One region of the Clostridium sp. JNZ X4-2 genome, then DNA from elsewhere that is predicted to be linked to it. Evidence: riboswitches for the same ligand, from Rfam matches in the RefSeq annotation. Region 1 holds a riboswitch; the other holds the start of a gene.
What was found. Region 1 has a riboswitch for cobalamin ahead of ACYUJ6_RS15190 (BMP family ABC transporter substrate-binding protein). Riboswitches for the same ligand answer to the same signal wherever they lie in the genome.

Region 1 (8,657 bases):
CCAAATATAGTAAGAGCCACACCGCTTGCCACCTGATTGGCCTTCAATTTTATGGTAAGGATACCATGAAAAAATGCCAGGATTGCACCAGCACTGCAGCCTGCCATAAAACCCATCCACTTATTTTGAGTATGAATACTCACTGCAAATCCCACTACAGCTCCTACAAGCATCATACCTTCCACTCCCAGATTCATAATTCCCGACTTTTCAGATAGGATTTCACCAAGGCATGCATATAACAGCGGGGTTCCTGCAACAATGCCCGCCGCAATCACTGAAATCATAAAGGTACTGTTCATATGATCACTCTCCCCTCCTCACCAGTTTATACTTAAGCAATATTTCACTGCCAAGTACAAAAAGCAGTATAGAACCCTGAAACATCAAAACTGTGCTCAGCGAAAAACCCGATGTCTGCAGATTATATCCTCCTACAAAAAGTCCCCCCATAAAAAATGAAACAATTATTATACAAAATGGATTCAGCCTTGCCAAAAGGGCTATTATAATGGCCGTATATCCATATCCTGGAGATATATCCTGCTGAAGCCTGTGAATTACGCCTGATATCTCTACCATACCAGCTATTCCGGCTATTCCACCGCTTATAAACATGACAATCAGTATATTCTTTATATAATTCATGCCTGCATAAATCGCCGTATTTTTATTATTTCCGCTGACTTTTATTTCATATCCCCATTTGGAATACTTGAGAATCAAAAACATCAGCATTGCAATTATAAATGCAATAAAAAGCCCTGCATTTATATCTGTATTTCCAAAAGAGGGCAAAGTGGCATTTTGTGAAAAAGTTGCAGTTACAGGAAAATTTTTACCTTCAGGATCCTTCCAGGGGCCAAATACCAGATACTGAACCCACAAAATAGCTATATAATTTAAAAGAAGTGTGCTTATAGTTTCATTTATATTTAAAAATGCTTTTGGAACTGCCGCTATCAGAGCCCATATTCCCCCTGATATAAAACCACATACAAACATAAGCATTAAAAGTTCTCCAATGGGAAGTTCCGGAAACTTAAGCGCAGCCCAGGAAGCCCCAAAAGCTCCCATAAAAAATTGACCTTCTCCTCCTATATTCCAGAGCTTCATGCGAAATGCCAGTGAAACTCCAAGGGAAGTGAGCATAAGCGGAATGGACTTTGCCACAGTTTCAGAAATACCATATAAGGATCCGAAGGCTCCCGAAAATATCTGATAGCACACATCTACCGGATCATTTCCAGTAATGGCAATTATAACAGATGAAAATACAATTCCACCCATTAAGGACACAACAGGAACAATTATCTGTTTTATCATGGAACAGGAATTCGTTTTTTCCAGCTTCCATCTTATAAAATCTGAGTTAGCCACTATAATCATCCCTTTCATTTCCATACATCATAAGTCCTATTGATTTAACATTAACTTGACAAGGTTTTACTATACCCATTATGGATCCCTGGTGCAGTACGGCAATCCTGTCTGAAAGCTGTAATAAATCTTCAACTTCTTCACAGATAAGGAGAATTGCCTTGCCTTTATTTCTCTCATCTATCAAAAGTTTTTTTATATATTGTGAAGCACCTACATCAAGACCTCTAAAGGGATATGAAAGGACAATTATATGGGGATCCAGCTCAATTTCCCTGGCCAGAAGAAGCTTTTGTATATTTCCTCCGGACATTACGCTGATATTATCATTTATAGAAGATGTCTTAATGCCAAATTGTTTAATTACATGGGCTGTTTTTTTACATATTTTATCCCAGTTTATATAAAATCCAGGAGTATATCTATAACTTTCAAGTATCATATTTTCGGAGATATTCATATTTCCTACAAGTCCTGTGCTCATCCTGTCCTCGGGTACATAACCTATCCCCTTTTCTATATGTTTTCTCCTGTTTTCATTCATACAGCTTGATCCATTTAAAATTATATCGCCCTTTTCAATGGGAACAAGTCCTGCAATTACTTCTGCCAGTTCTCTCTGCCCATTATCATCGATTCCTGCAATGCCAAATATCTCACCTTCATGTATACTAAAAGATATATCCTTTAACTTTACAGATCCTTTTAGAGAATCACAGCATACATTTTTCATTTCTAAAACTTTTCTCTGTTTTATTTCAGCTCTTTTACTTAAAATATATATTTTACCTTTTCCCATCATCATTTCTGAAATTTCGTTTTCTTCCACATCTCCTGTATTAAATGTGCCTATTGATTTACCATTTCTCAATACTGTGATTCTATCGGTATTTTTTATAATTTCCTTCATTTTATGTGATATTATTATGATGGATTTTCCTTCTTTTACAAGCAAATGGAGGGTATTATAAAAAGCCTCTATTTCATTTTCTGTAAGCACTGCCGTAGGTTCATCCATTATAAGTACTTTTGCTCCATGCATCAGCACTTTTACAATCTCCACTTTTTGTTTCTCGCCTACTGTAAGCTGCCATATCTTTGCATCCGGCTCTACCTTCAGCCCATATTTTTCAGCACATTTTACAATCTGATTGTTTATAAGCCTCTTATTATAAATTTGTTTTAAGTTCTTAAGGCCCATCATTATATTTTCCGAAACCGTGAATGCATCCACCAGTTCAAAATGCTGGTGAACCATTCCTATGCCACAGGTTATGGAGTCTTTTGGTGAATTAAATTCCACAGTTTTTCCATTTATTTTTATCTTACCGCTGTCCGGCCTGTAAAGCCCTGATAATATATTCATAAGAGTACTCTTTCCCGCTCCATTTTCTCCTAAAAGTGCATGAATCTCTCCTTCATTTAATGAAAAACAAATTTTGTCATTGGCAGGTATTTTAGAAAATTGTTTGGATATATTTATCATTTCAACTATTGGTATTTTTTCCATGCTATCCCTCTCAAACCTTTAAAATCTGCATACCGGCTTTTTTAAAAAGCCGGTATGTAAAAATAACATACTTTATTTAGAAATTGTTCCTTCAATGCCTTTTACAAACCAGTTAAGTGAAAGCATTTGTTCATCCGTAAGCTTCTGGCCTTCAGCAACTTTCAGATTTCCTGACTGGTCATATACAGGTCCTTCAAACACATTGAATTTTCCATTTATAATATTGCTTCTATCCTTTGCAACCAGTGATCTTACATCACTGTCTACCATATTTCCGTAAGGCCCTATGTCAATTATTGAATTATCTTCAATTCCACCCCAATATTGTGATGATTTCCATGTACCATCAGCTACAGCTTTAACTGCTTTTACATAATAGGGTCCCCAGTTCCATACTGCTCCTCCAAGTACTGCTTTTGGAGCTTTGGATCTCATATCGGAACTGAATCCAATTGCATACACTCCCCTTTCCTGTGCAGTCTGGGGTACAGTTGTAGAATCCAGGTGCATTGCAAGCACATCCACTCCCGCATCTACAAGACTGTTGGAGGCTGTTTTTTCAGTTGCCGGATCACTCCAGGAATTTGTATAAACCACTTTAACTTTTACATTTGGATTTACCGATTGAGCCCCCAGTGTAAATGCATCAATATTTCTTACCACCTCAGGTATGGAAAATGGAGCTACAAACCCTATTACATTGCTCTTTGTATATTTTCCTGCAATGACTCCGGAAAGATATCTGCCTTCATAGTCACGTCCAAAATATGTACCTAAATTACTTGAAGTTTTATATCCACTGCAGTGCATAAAAACTACATTTGGAAACTTTTTTGCCACATCAGCCATATAATCCATATATCCATAAGTTGTCCCAAATATAATTTTATTTCCTTTTTGGGCAAGTTGTGTAAATACTTTTTCTGAATCGGCAGTTTCAGGAACATTGTCCACATATGTTACTTCTGCATTTGGCATATGACTCATCAGATATTTTCTGCCCTGCTCCTGGGCATAATTCCAGCCTGTATCACCTATAGGACCTTCATAGACAAAAGCAACTTTAATTTTTTTATTACTCGAGGCAGATTGCTCCTTGGTCTTGTTTTGACATCCGACTATAAAACTTGACATTGCCACAATAACACACAATAAAACCAGACTGACTTTTCTCAATTTTTTCATAATTTCCCCCCATATTATAATTCGTCGTCAAAAAATTTTTGAACAAAATAAAAAGGAGACCCTTGCGGATCGCCATTATTTACATCTGAATGTAACCATTTGCGTATATATTACAAATAAAACGCAGTTTAACAAAATGTATAATACCCTCCCTCCGAAAGAATTAACAAAAATGTCAGGCAGGCTTCCTGGCTCAGATTCATTTTACTCCCTTATCTTCCCAGATACATTACCAGTGATATAAACAAGGTTTCATCCTCCATACAGTAGCGGTGGGGCTGCAGTGCTTCTTCAACTTTTCCTTTCAACTGTTAAAAAACAGCACCTAACATTAAATATTAAATTTTTACAACCATTTATTATCTTATTGTTAAGTATATGATATAAGATTTACACAGTCAACACATATTCAAATCAAATATTCCTAAAAAAGAAGTGATCTACGTTTTCACATAAATCACTTCCTGCATATTATATCACCTATACAAGGGATTTTAACATAATATATTGTCTACTCACAGTATCTGCATTTAAGCCTGCTTTCAAATTCTTCTATAAGTTTATCCCTGAATTTTGGATGGGCAATTTTTATAATCTCTTTATGTCTTTCTCTCAGTGACTTTCCTTTAAGCTGGGCTATTCCATACTCAGTAACTATATACTGTATATCATTCCTTGAAGTTGTAACAGCCTCCCCCCTATTTAGGAAAGGAACTATTCTTGATATCTTTCCCCCTGCTGTAGTGGATGATATGGCCATAATGGATTTTCCGCCTTCAGCCATACTGGCTCCCCTTACAAAATCAATCTGTCCGCCCACACCGCTTATCTGCTTAACTCCTATACTTTCAGAAGATATTTGTCCAGTCAAATCTATCTCCACACAGGAGTTTATACAAACCATTTTATAATTTTTCATTATAACCATGGGATCATTTACATAATCTACGGGATAACATTCAACCATGGGATTGTCATCTACAAAATCATATAATCTGCTGCTTCCCATAAGAAAAGTAGTTATTATTTTCCCTCTGTGGATGCTTTTCCTGCTGTTTGTGATAACACCGGATTCCACCAGGTCTATAACTCCGTCGGATATCATTTCAGAATGTATGCCCAAATCCTTTTTGTCTTTTAAGGATGAAAGCACTGCATCCGGGACAGCTCCTATTCCAAGCTGAAGAGTGGATCCGTCTTCTATTAAAGAAGCACAGTACTCACCTATTTTCTTTTCCACATCCCCTATTTTAGGAGGTTCCATTTCAATTATAGGTCTGGAACTTTCAACTATATAATCTATGTCTGAAATGTTTATAAAGCAATCTCCTAAAACCCTGGGCATATTTTCATTCACTTCTGCAATAACCAGTTTGGCGCACTCTGCCGCCGGCTTTATATAATCATTGGACACCCCAAAACTGCAAAAGCCATGTTTGTCCGGCTTGCTTATCTGAATTAGTGCCACATCTACGGGTATATAATTCTCTTTAAACAACTTAGGGACCTCATGAAAAAAGCAGGGAATATAGTCTGACCTTCCAGAGTTAACAGCTTCTCTTGTATTCTTTCCGAGAAATAGAGAAGTGTAGTGGATATATCCTTTCAGCCCTTCCTGTACATATTCACTTTCAGATATGGACAGCATACTGTACAGTTCCACATCTCTATATCTTGTCTTATTTCTTACCAGGGCATGTAAAAGCATCCTAGGTTCTGCAGCTGCATGTCCAAAAACCACGTTATCACCAGACTTGATTTTAGACACAGCTTCATCAGCATTAACCAGCTTACTTTTATATAAACTTTTTAATTTTACGGAAACCATTTCAACACATCCTTTCAATTCAATATTAACATATTAATGTATGATATAAAATTTATTCAGCCAATAAAAAAACAAACACACGGAGGTGCATATTTATATATCTAATTGATAATAGATAATTTTCTTTATATTTTGAATATTATCTATTTTAATGTTATAATGTAAATACGAATTTCCATAAATATGTAAATAAGGGAGATGGTCAATGTGTTAAAAGCTATTATTTCAACAGGAAAGTATGTGCAGGGGAACGGAGAACTCAAGAAAATATCCAGCTATATTAAAGATCTGGGTAATAGTTTTTTGGTAATAACCAGTGAAAATGGAATTAAGAGAACAAGAAAAACAATAGAAGAAAGCCTCAAAGGCAAAAATTGTTCTCTATCTTTTGAAATCTTTAATGGAGAATGCTGTAAGAGTGAAATAGACAGGCTTCACAAAAAATTAAAACATAACAACAACAATGTGGTAATTGGTGTAGGAGGCGGTAAGATATTTGATACTGCAAAAGCAGTTGCCTATTATGGCGGTGTTCCAGTTGTAATCGTTCCAACTATAGCTGCAACAGATGCACCCTGCAGTGCACTTTCTGTAATATATACCGATGAAGGTGTATTCAGTGAATACTTAATGCTTCCTAAAAACCCGGACCTTGTACTTGTAGATTCAGAAATAGTTGCAAAAGCTCCTGCAAGACTGCTTATTGCAGGAATGGGTGATGCATTGGCCACTTATTTTGAGGCAAGGGCCTGCGTTAAATCCGGAGTAACTACTATGGCTGGAGGAAAACCCACCAAAGCTGCATTCACACTTGCTAGATTATGTTATGATACACTTTTAGAAGACGGGCTCAAGGCTAAATTATCTGTCTTAAACAAAGTGCCTACTAAGGCTTTAGAAAATATAATTGAAGCAAACACTTATTTGAGTGGAGTTGGTTTTGAAAGCAGCGGAATTGCAGCTGCACATGCTGTTCACAATGGGTTTACAGCAATTAAAGAATGCCATGAATTATATCATGGAGAAAAAGTGGCTTTTGGAACCTTAGTACAGTTGATTCTTGAAAACAGTCCTATTGAAGAGATAGAGGAAGTGATAAATTTCTGTATTCAAGTTGGTCTTCCAATTACATTAGGTGATCTTGGGATTAAAGAAATAAATAAGGATGAACTATTGAAGGTAGCGGAAATTTCCTGCTATAAAAATGATACTATGGGAAATATGCCTTTTGAAGTTACAAAAGAAGATGTGTATTCTGCAATACTCACTGCTGACGAAGTGGGAAAAATGTACAAGTAAAAAACAAGCAGCTGGTGGATGGTAACTGCCCCCAGCTGTTTATTTCTTTGCTATTGTATATCATCTTCCAAAAGTGCCTTGCCTGAAACCAGTCTTGAAAGAGATATATCCCTTATATTTATGAGATTGCTGCTCATAAAATTATTTTGGGCCATTTTTTTATACAGCTTTGAAATCAATTTATTAAACCCTAGGATTACATTGTCAGGAGGAATAATCACAGGGATATTCCTCAGTTCCGTAAGGGAAATATACTTCTGGTTGTTTCCCGTTATTCTAGTTTTCATATAATCTTTCATTTTATCGGAAGACAGATACATAAAAATAAACTCTGCCATTTTCTCACTTGAAGAGGTTTTTATAAGTCCTATGTTTTTTATGGCATAATCTATGCACTCGTCCTGAACAAACAGTGTATTGCCTATAGTTCCAATCATGGTTATTAGCGTATCAAATTTTTCCACCCTGCTTCTTTTATTGATCTTTTCAAAATCATCTTTTGATATAAAATTAACATTTTTAAGCTGGATATTGTTGTTTTTTATATTTCTGGAGGTTATAAGTTTATATCCTGTTTCTTTTTTTTTAGGTGATTCATGCGTGCCGTCTGTTACATGAACTATATCCTCCATTTTTTCAACCTTCCAGCCACTGGGTATAATTCCCATTTTGCTTTTTCGAAATTCACCCCGGCTAAAAGGTCCAAAATCCATAAACCAATATTTAAAAATAGTATCTGCCATTTCATTCATCACTTTGTTCATTTCATCATTCAATTTAATTTTGTCATCTAATGAAGAGAGGATGAATATAATCCTTTTCTGCTGAGCCATGGGTGGTATATATATTTCCAGATTTTCAATGATTTTTTTTGTAAGTGATGTGCTGTTTTCACCCTCCATAGTCATGGAAAATAACGTATTTTGTGTTTTATCCCACATTAAAAAATACTTTAAAAAAACAGGATGGATAATGTATTTTTTTACCCTTATTACAGAAACATGCTGATTTACCCTTCCCCCTATTATATCTTCAGGCACCAGAGTAAACCTGAGGGAAGAATTCAACTTCATGTTAATCAATATATCTCCTTTTTCCAGTTTTACACCTTTCATCTTTTCCGCCAAATTATATTCGATAAATGCAAGCCCTTTATAATTAAACCTGTTATTGCCTATATTCTGGCTTTTTACAAAAGGTACTCCGGATTCCACATAACCTTCTCCATTACCTATTGCAGTTGATCCTCTGCTTATCTTGAAGCAAACGCTGCCCAGTTTAGCTTTCTTCCAACAAATTTCCATGTTTTAGTTCCTCCAGATTATGTTTTATGGATATATCCAGTCTACTGCTTTCATCCATCTGTCTATACAATTTTTCAGTAAGTTTGGACATTTTATTTTCGAACAAAATCTCTTTAAAACTTCTTTCTTCTTTCCACAAATAGCAATCTTC
Region 2 (5,060 bases), 710 kb from region 1:
CAGATATATCTCTCGCCATGCTTTTTATAATACTTTTGCTTAATAAGGATTACAAGACTTGTGTCTGCTCGGGTGTTGTGGCAGGAATATTGGCAGCGGCAACTACAACTTTTCCAGGAGGACAATTTGCAAATGTAATTGACAAATTCATAACTATAAATGTAATGTTTATTTTGGTAAAACCTTTTAGGGACAAAGTGAATAATCAGATAAATATTGTATTGACTACGGCAATTGGAACAATAGTAAGCGGTACTGCATTTTTAACTGTAGTTTTGCTTACAGTAGGACTTGGCACTAGCTTTACGGCATTATTTTTAACTGTAGTGTTACCAGCAGCTGTTGTAAACACCATAGTGGGTGCAGTCTTATTTAATATAATAAATATAGCAGTAAAAAGAGGGGCAGTAAAACAAATATAAATTGTTAAAAAATCAAGGGCGTGATTTTATTTTATCTCCCTTGATTTTTTTAAGTTATTTATTATATTTTTTTAGTATTCCTTCAAGTATTCTGGCATGACGGCCTTCATCTTTAGAAGCTGAGTTAAAAAACTCTCTTGCAGAATCAATTTTTAATTTTTCTGAGTGAAGTGCATCTTCACGTTTTGACTTATTTGCAAAAATTTCTCCTTCCAGCATCTGTCTTATATCCTGGAAGCAATCCCCCGTTATCATATTGTTTAACTCAGCACATGTAGCAGCATGTTCTATTTCCTCTTTTGCAAGAACTTTTAGTATTTCTGCAATGTCTCCATATCCCTGTCTTTGAGCTTGACGTGCTATAGCAGTATATAGACCAGCTTCTTTTGTTTCACCCTTAAATGTCTGTTTTACTAATCTTTCAACGTCAGTGCCTTCTGTATCTCCCAAGGTTGTTTCATAAGTTAATTTTACATTTTCCATATTATAATAACCTTCTTTCCTTAATATCTATGTACAAGGTATTGTAAGCCCCTCGCCATGGCTGGTTATACATAAACTACATATAATTAATTTTGAGATGATTTTTTGTTAAGTATGTAGGCTTCATGAATTTTATCTGCTGTTTCCGAATTGTCATTTTTTATATCAGCCAGATATAAGAGCACACTGCCTTTATAATCTTTTGGGTTCCCAAATAAAATTACTTCACATGCACTTCTCAAAATATTTATTATACAGTCCTCGTCATGATAAGCATTACAGCTTTTACATTGATTTAATATAAGGCCAATTGTATCTATAACAGAGGATTTATCAAAGACTTTTGTATCAAATAGTGGGATTTCATCTATCTCTTCATCTAAAAATTGCTGACCAGATTTAAGACAGTCAAGTAAGTTTTTTTTACAATATCCTATTAGACAATTTGATTTATCACAGTGGTCCCCACAAATTTCTTTTCCTAAACAACAATTTCCCACTGATGTTATGAGAGAATTAAAATTTATTTCTGTTTCCAATTTATTACCCCCCAGAAGTTTATAATAATAATTATATAATATTTACTATTAATTTGTAAAGCGTTTTTGGTAAGTAATTAAAACTTTAAGTACAGTTTTCATGGCAGACGTATGAGTAAATAAATAGAAAATTTTGCAAGTGATAAAATCAACTTTTTCAAAAAATATCTGACTATGTGATTGCACTAAAAGGTAATCAAAAGTTATTTTATGATGAAGTAAAAAAATATTTAGAACATGCAGCTTGCTCTGAATTAATTTTTTTTAATTTCACTTGACAGCTTTAAAAGTTTGTGAGAAACTTAACTTAATTATTACATGTAATGATTTTTAAGTATTAAAAAAAGTAAACATAGCAAAAATAATATTAAAATATATAGGTGTATTTTACTTAAAAGGGAAGTTAGATGAGAAGTCTGCACGGTCCCGCCGCTGTAAAAGAGGAGTCCTTATAGATATACCACTGGGAAACTGGGAAGGTTATAAGGATGATGATTCCAAGTCAGAAGACCTGCCTATATTATTTGGGAACCATTAAGCTCTACGAGTGATAGGGAGGTGACTGTAATATAGGAATTTATATTGTTTTTTATAAATTTTAACCCCTCAGCGCTTTTAAGCTAAGGGGTTAAATTTTTATTTAGAATTAAAATGGATTTTTAAATATAAAATTGGAGGTAATAAGAAATGCATATTGAAGATGGTATTTTATCACCACAGGCTTGGGGAACATGGTATGCTATAAGTGCTGTATTTATGATACCAGGTGTTAAGGAGATAAAAAAAAGGGTTAAAGAGAACTTATATTATAAACCTTTTTTGGCAATGGTAGGCGTAGCAGTATTTGTTATATCATGCATGCATATTCCCGTTCCTGTAACTGGCTCCTGCTCTCATCCCTGCGGTACTGCACTGGCAGCTATTATAGTAGGACCTTTTGCAACTGGTGTTATTTCAGCTATTGTATTGTTTTTTCAGGCCATATTTTTAGGACATGGAGGCATAACCACCATTGGTGCAAACACTTTTTCCATGGGTATAGCCGCGGGGATTTTAGGATATTTATGTTGGAAAATATTAAGGTATTTTAAAAGTCCTATTTGGCTGGCCGCAGGAGTGGCAGGTTTTGTAGGTGATATAGTTACATATCTGGTAGCTGCCCTTGAATTGGCCATAAGTTTACATGGACATGTTCCTTTGATGAAGCAGTGGATGATATTCTTTTTAGGTTATGGTCCTACTCAGCTGCCTTTAGCTATAGCAGAAGGTGTATTTACAGCATTGGTTCTTCAGGTCATGATAAAAAGACGTCCAGATTTGCTGCCAGGTGTACTTAGGAAAGAGGAGGCAAAATAATTATGGAATCAAGTGGTAATATAAAAAATGGAAAAGGTACAAGCATTAAATTTTTAGATAAATTTACTAGAATTATGTTGACAGTAATGATAATCCTGTTTATTTTTATATTTGGGGCTTCAAAATATATGGTCAATCATAAAATGGAAGCCGGAGGTACAGATGACAAGGTGAATACCATGGCATCCAATAATCACAAGCCTTTTGTTGAATTACCTGGTGATGCACAGGTAGGAGCCTTTTCTGTAGCAAATTTTTTTGCAGGCTTAATAGTGGGACATCATTGGGAAAAATTGTTTGGAGAATCAGCTAAAAATAAAAAATCGTTAAAGGAAGAATAAATTATGGAACTATCTTCATTTGGCAGGATATCTGGTAATAAAAGTTTTTTACACCGTTTGGATGGAAGGGTAAAAACAGTTTTGTTTTTAAGTGCAATTATAATTGTAACTTTTCTTTCCCATTGGTACTTAGTAGTTTCTCTGTGGGCACTTTCTATAATTGGATATTATACTTTGAATATGCCCTGGAAAAGACTTATAAAAAGGATGCTTATGCCCTTTAGTATAGCATGGCTTGTGTTTGCCAGTATGTTATTTACCAATGGACAGCAGGTATTAACCTATATTCCCCTTTTTGGATATCGCTTTAATATTTACAGAGAAGGTCTTATACTTGGAATTTTGTTGATGCTCAGGATAATGGCAGCAGTTAGTCTGGCATGTATACTGTCCTTTTGCACACCCATGATTGAAATACTTGAAACCCTGAGAATATTTAAGGTACCATCAATTATAATAGATTTAGCGGATATGATGTACAGATATATATTTATAATTGAGGATACGGGAAAAAGTATGAGACATGCCCAATTGAGCCGTATGGGAGATAATTCCAGTTGGATGCGCCGTGCTGAAGATGCGGGAAAAATAGCAGTTTATGTCATAATAGAATCTTTGGATCGCAGTGTGAGGGTTTACAATGCCATGCTTTCAAGAGGATATAACGAAGAGAGTAAACAAGCTAAGTTTTTCACATACTCCATTCCAGCCAAGGATTTTCGCTTTGGAATATTAGGAGCAGTTTTATTGGCAGCTTTAATTATTGCAAATATATTGATTTAAAAGGAGAATAATATATGGAACTTATTGATGTGGATAAAGTCAGCTATGCTTATGGTGATGGAAGCCTGGCACTTAAAGATGTTAACATGAAAATAAAAAGCGGGGAAAAGGTAGCAATACTTGGTCCCAATGGTGCAGGTAAATCCACTCTTTTTCATCTGTTTAATGGAATCTTAAAGCCTAAATCAGGTACTATTACAATAAATGGACTTCAGGTATGCAAAAAAAATTTAGTTGAAATAAGACGTATGGTAGGCATGGTATTTCAAGACTCTGATGATCAGCTTTTTAATTCTACAGTTCGACAGGAAATTGCCTATGGGCTTTTGAACATGGGTATGAGAGGGCAGGAATTGGAAGATACAATAGCATGGTCATTAAAGGTGGTTGGAATGACAGGTTATGATGATAAAAGTCCCCATAATTTAAGTGGAGGGCAAAAAAAAAGAATAGCACTTGCAAGTGTCCTTGCCATGAAGCCTAAGGTAATGGTTCTGGATGAACCCACAGCAGCTCTTGATCCCAGGGGAGTATATAAGTTAATCAAACTTCTTGACATAATAAATAAAAAACTTGGAATTACTTTGATCTTTGCCACCCATGATGTGGATACAGTTCCTCTTTTAGCTGATACGGTTTATCTTTTGGATAAAGGAAAAATTGTAAGGGGAGGCACAACTCAGGAAGTGTTTAATCAAAAAGAGTTTATTCGAAAAATTGATTTAAGACTTCCAAGAGTAGCTCATTTGGTTGAAATTCTGGATAGAGATGGAGCAATAAATGCAGATACATTACCTCTTACCATTGGTCAGGCCAAAAGTGTTTTAGAAAATCAAAATAGAAATTGACATGAAAAGATATAAAAGTAGAATCACTGGAATTTTTTAATAAGATTTCAGTGATTTTTTCATATCTGTCATGAATTTAATAGTTTATAAAACTTTAAATTACATAAACTCTAGATACACAATTAAATAAAATACTTCAATAAAAAAATCTATGAGAATGTGAAGGAGGAATTCATCATGACAGGTAATGGAAATAGAACTTTAGTTCCAGAGGCAAAGGAAGGTCTTAATAGATTTAAGATGGAAGCAGCTAGAGAAGTAGGAGTGAATCTAAAAGATGGATATAAT

Region 2: linked by a shared signal. The riboswitch ahead of ACYUJ6_RS11755 (energy-coupling factor ABC transporter permease) and the one ahead of ACYUJ6_RS15190 (BMP family ABC transporter substrate-binding protein) in region 1 are both predicted to bind cobalamin.

Annotation. Positions count from the first base shown of each region.
Region 1 covers NZ_CM142685.1:3,153,197-3,161,853, forward strand. The annotation lists gene ACYUJ6_RS15175 (ABC transporter permease) at 1-302, opposite strand, end outside; gene ACYUJ6_RS15180 (ABC transporter permease) at 307-1,380, opposite strand; gene ACYUJ6_RS15185 (ABC transporter ATP-binding protein) at 1,373-2,890, opposite strand; gene ACYUJ6_RS15190 (BMP family ABC transporter substrate-binding protein) at 2,963-4,075, opposite strand; cobalamin riboswitch at 4,237-4,419, opposite strand; gene ACYUJ6_RS15195 (acetyl-CoA hydrolase/transferase family protein) at 4,587-5,903, opposite strand; gene ACYUJ6_RS15200 (glycerol dehydrogenase) at 6,111-7,202, shown strand; gene ACYUJ6_RS15205 (restriction endonuclease subunit S) at 7,253-8,506, opposite strand; gene ACYUJ6_RS15210 (hypothetical protein) at 8,481-8,657, opposite strand, start outside.
Region 2 covers NZ_CM142685.1:2,447,951-2,453,010, reverse strand. The annotation lists gene ACYUJ6_RS11770 (tryptophan transporter) at 1-422, shown strand, start outside; gene ACYUJ6_RS11765 (ferritin-like domain-containing protein) at 477-905, opposite strand; gene ACYUJ6_RS11760 (hypothetical protein) at 992-1,444, opposite strand; cobalamin riboswitch at 1,806-1,977, shown strand; gene ACYUJ6_RS11755 (energy-coupling factor ABC transporter permease) at 2,132-2,800, shown strand; gene ACYUJ6_RS11750 (hypothetical protein) at 2,803-3,141, shown strand; gene cbiQ (cobalt ECF transporter T component CbiQ) at 3,145-3,924, shown strand; gene ACYUJ6_RS11740 (energy-coupling factor ABC transporter ATP-binding protein) at 3,939-4,772, shown strand; gene ACYUJ6_RS11735 (alpha/beta-type small acid-soluble spore protein) at 4,950-5,060, shown strand, end outside.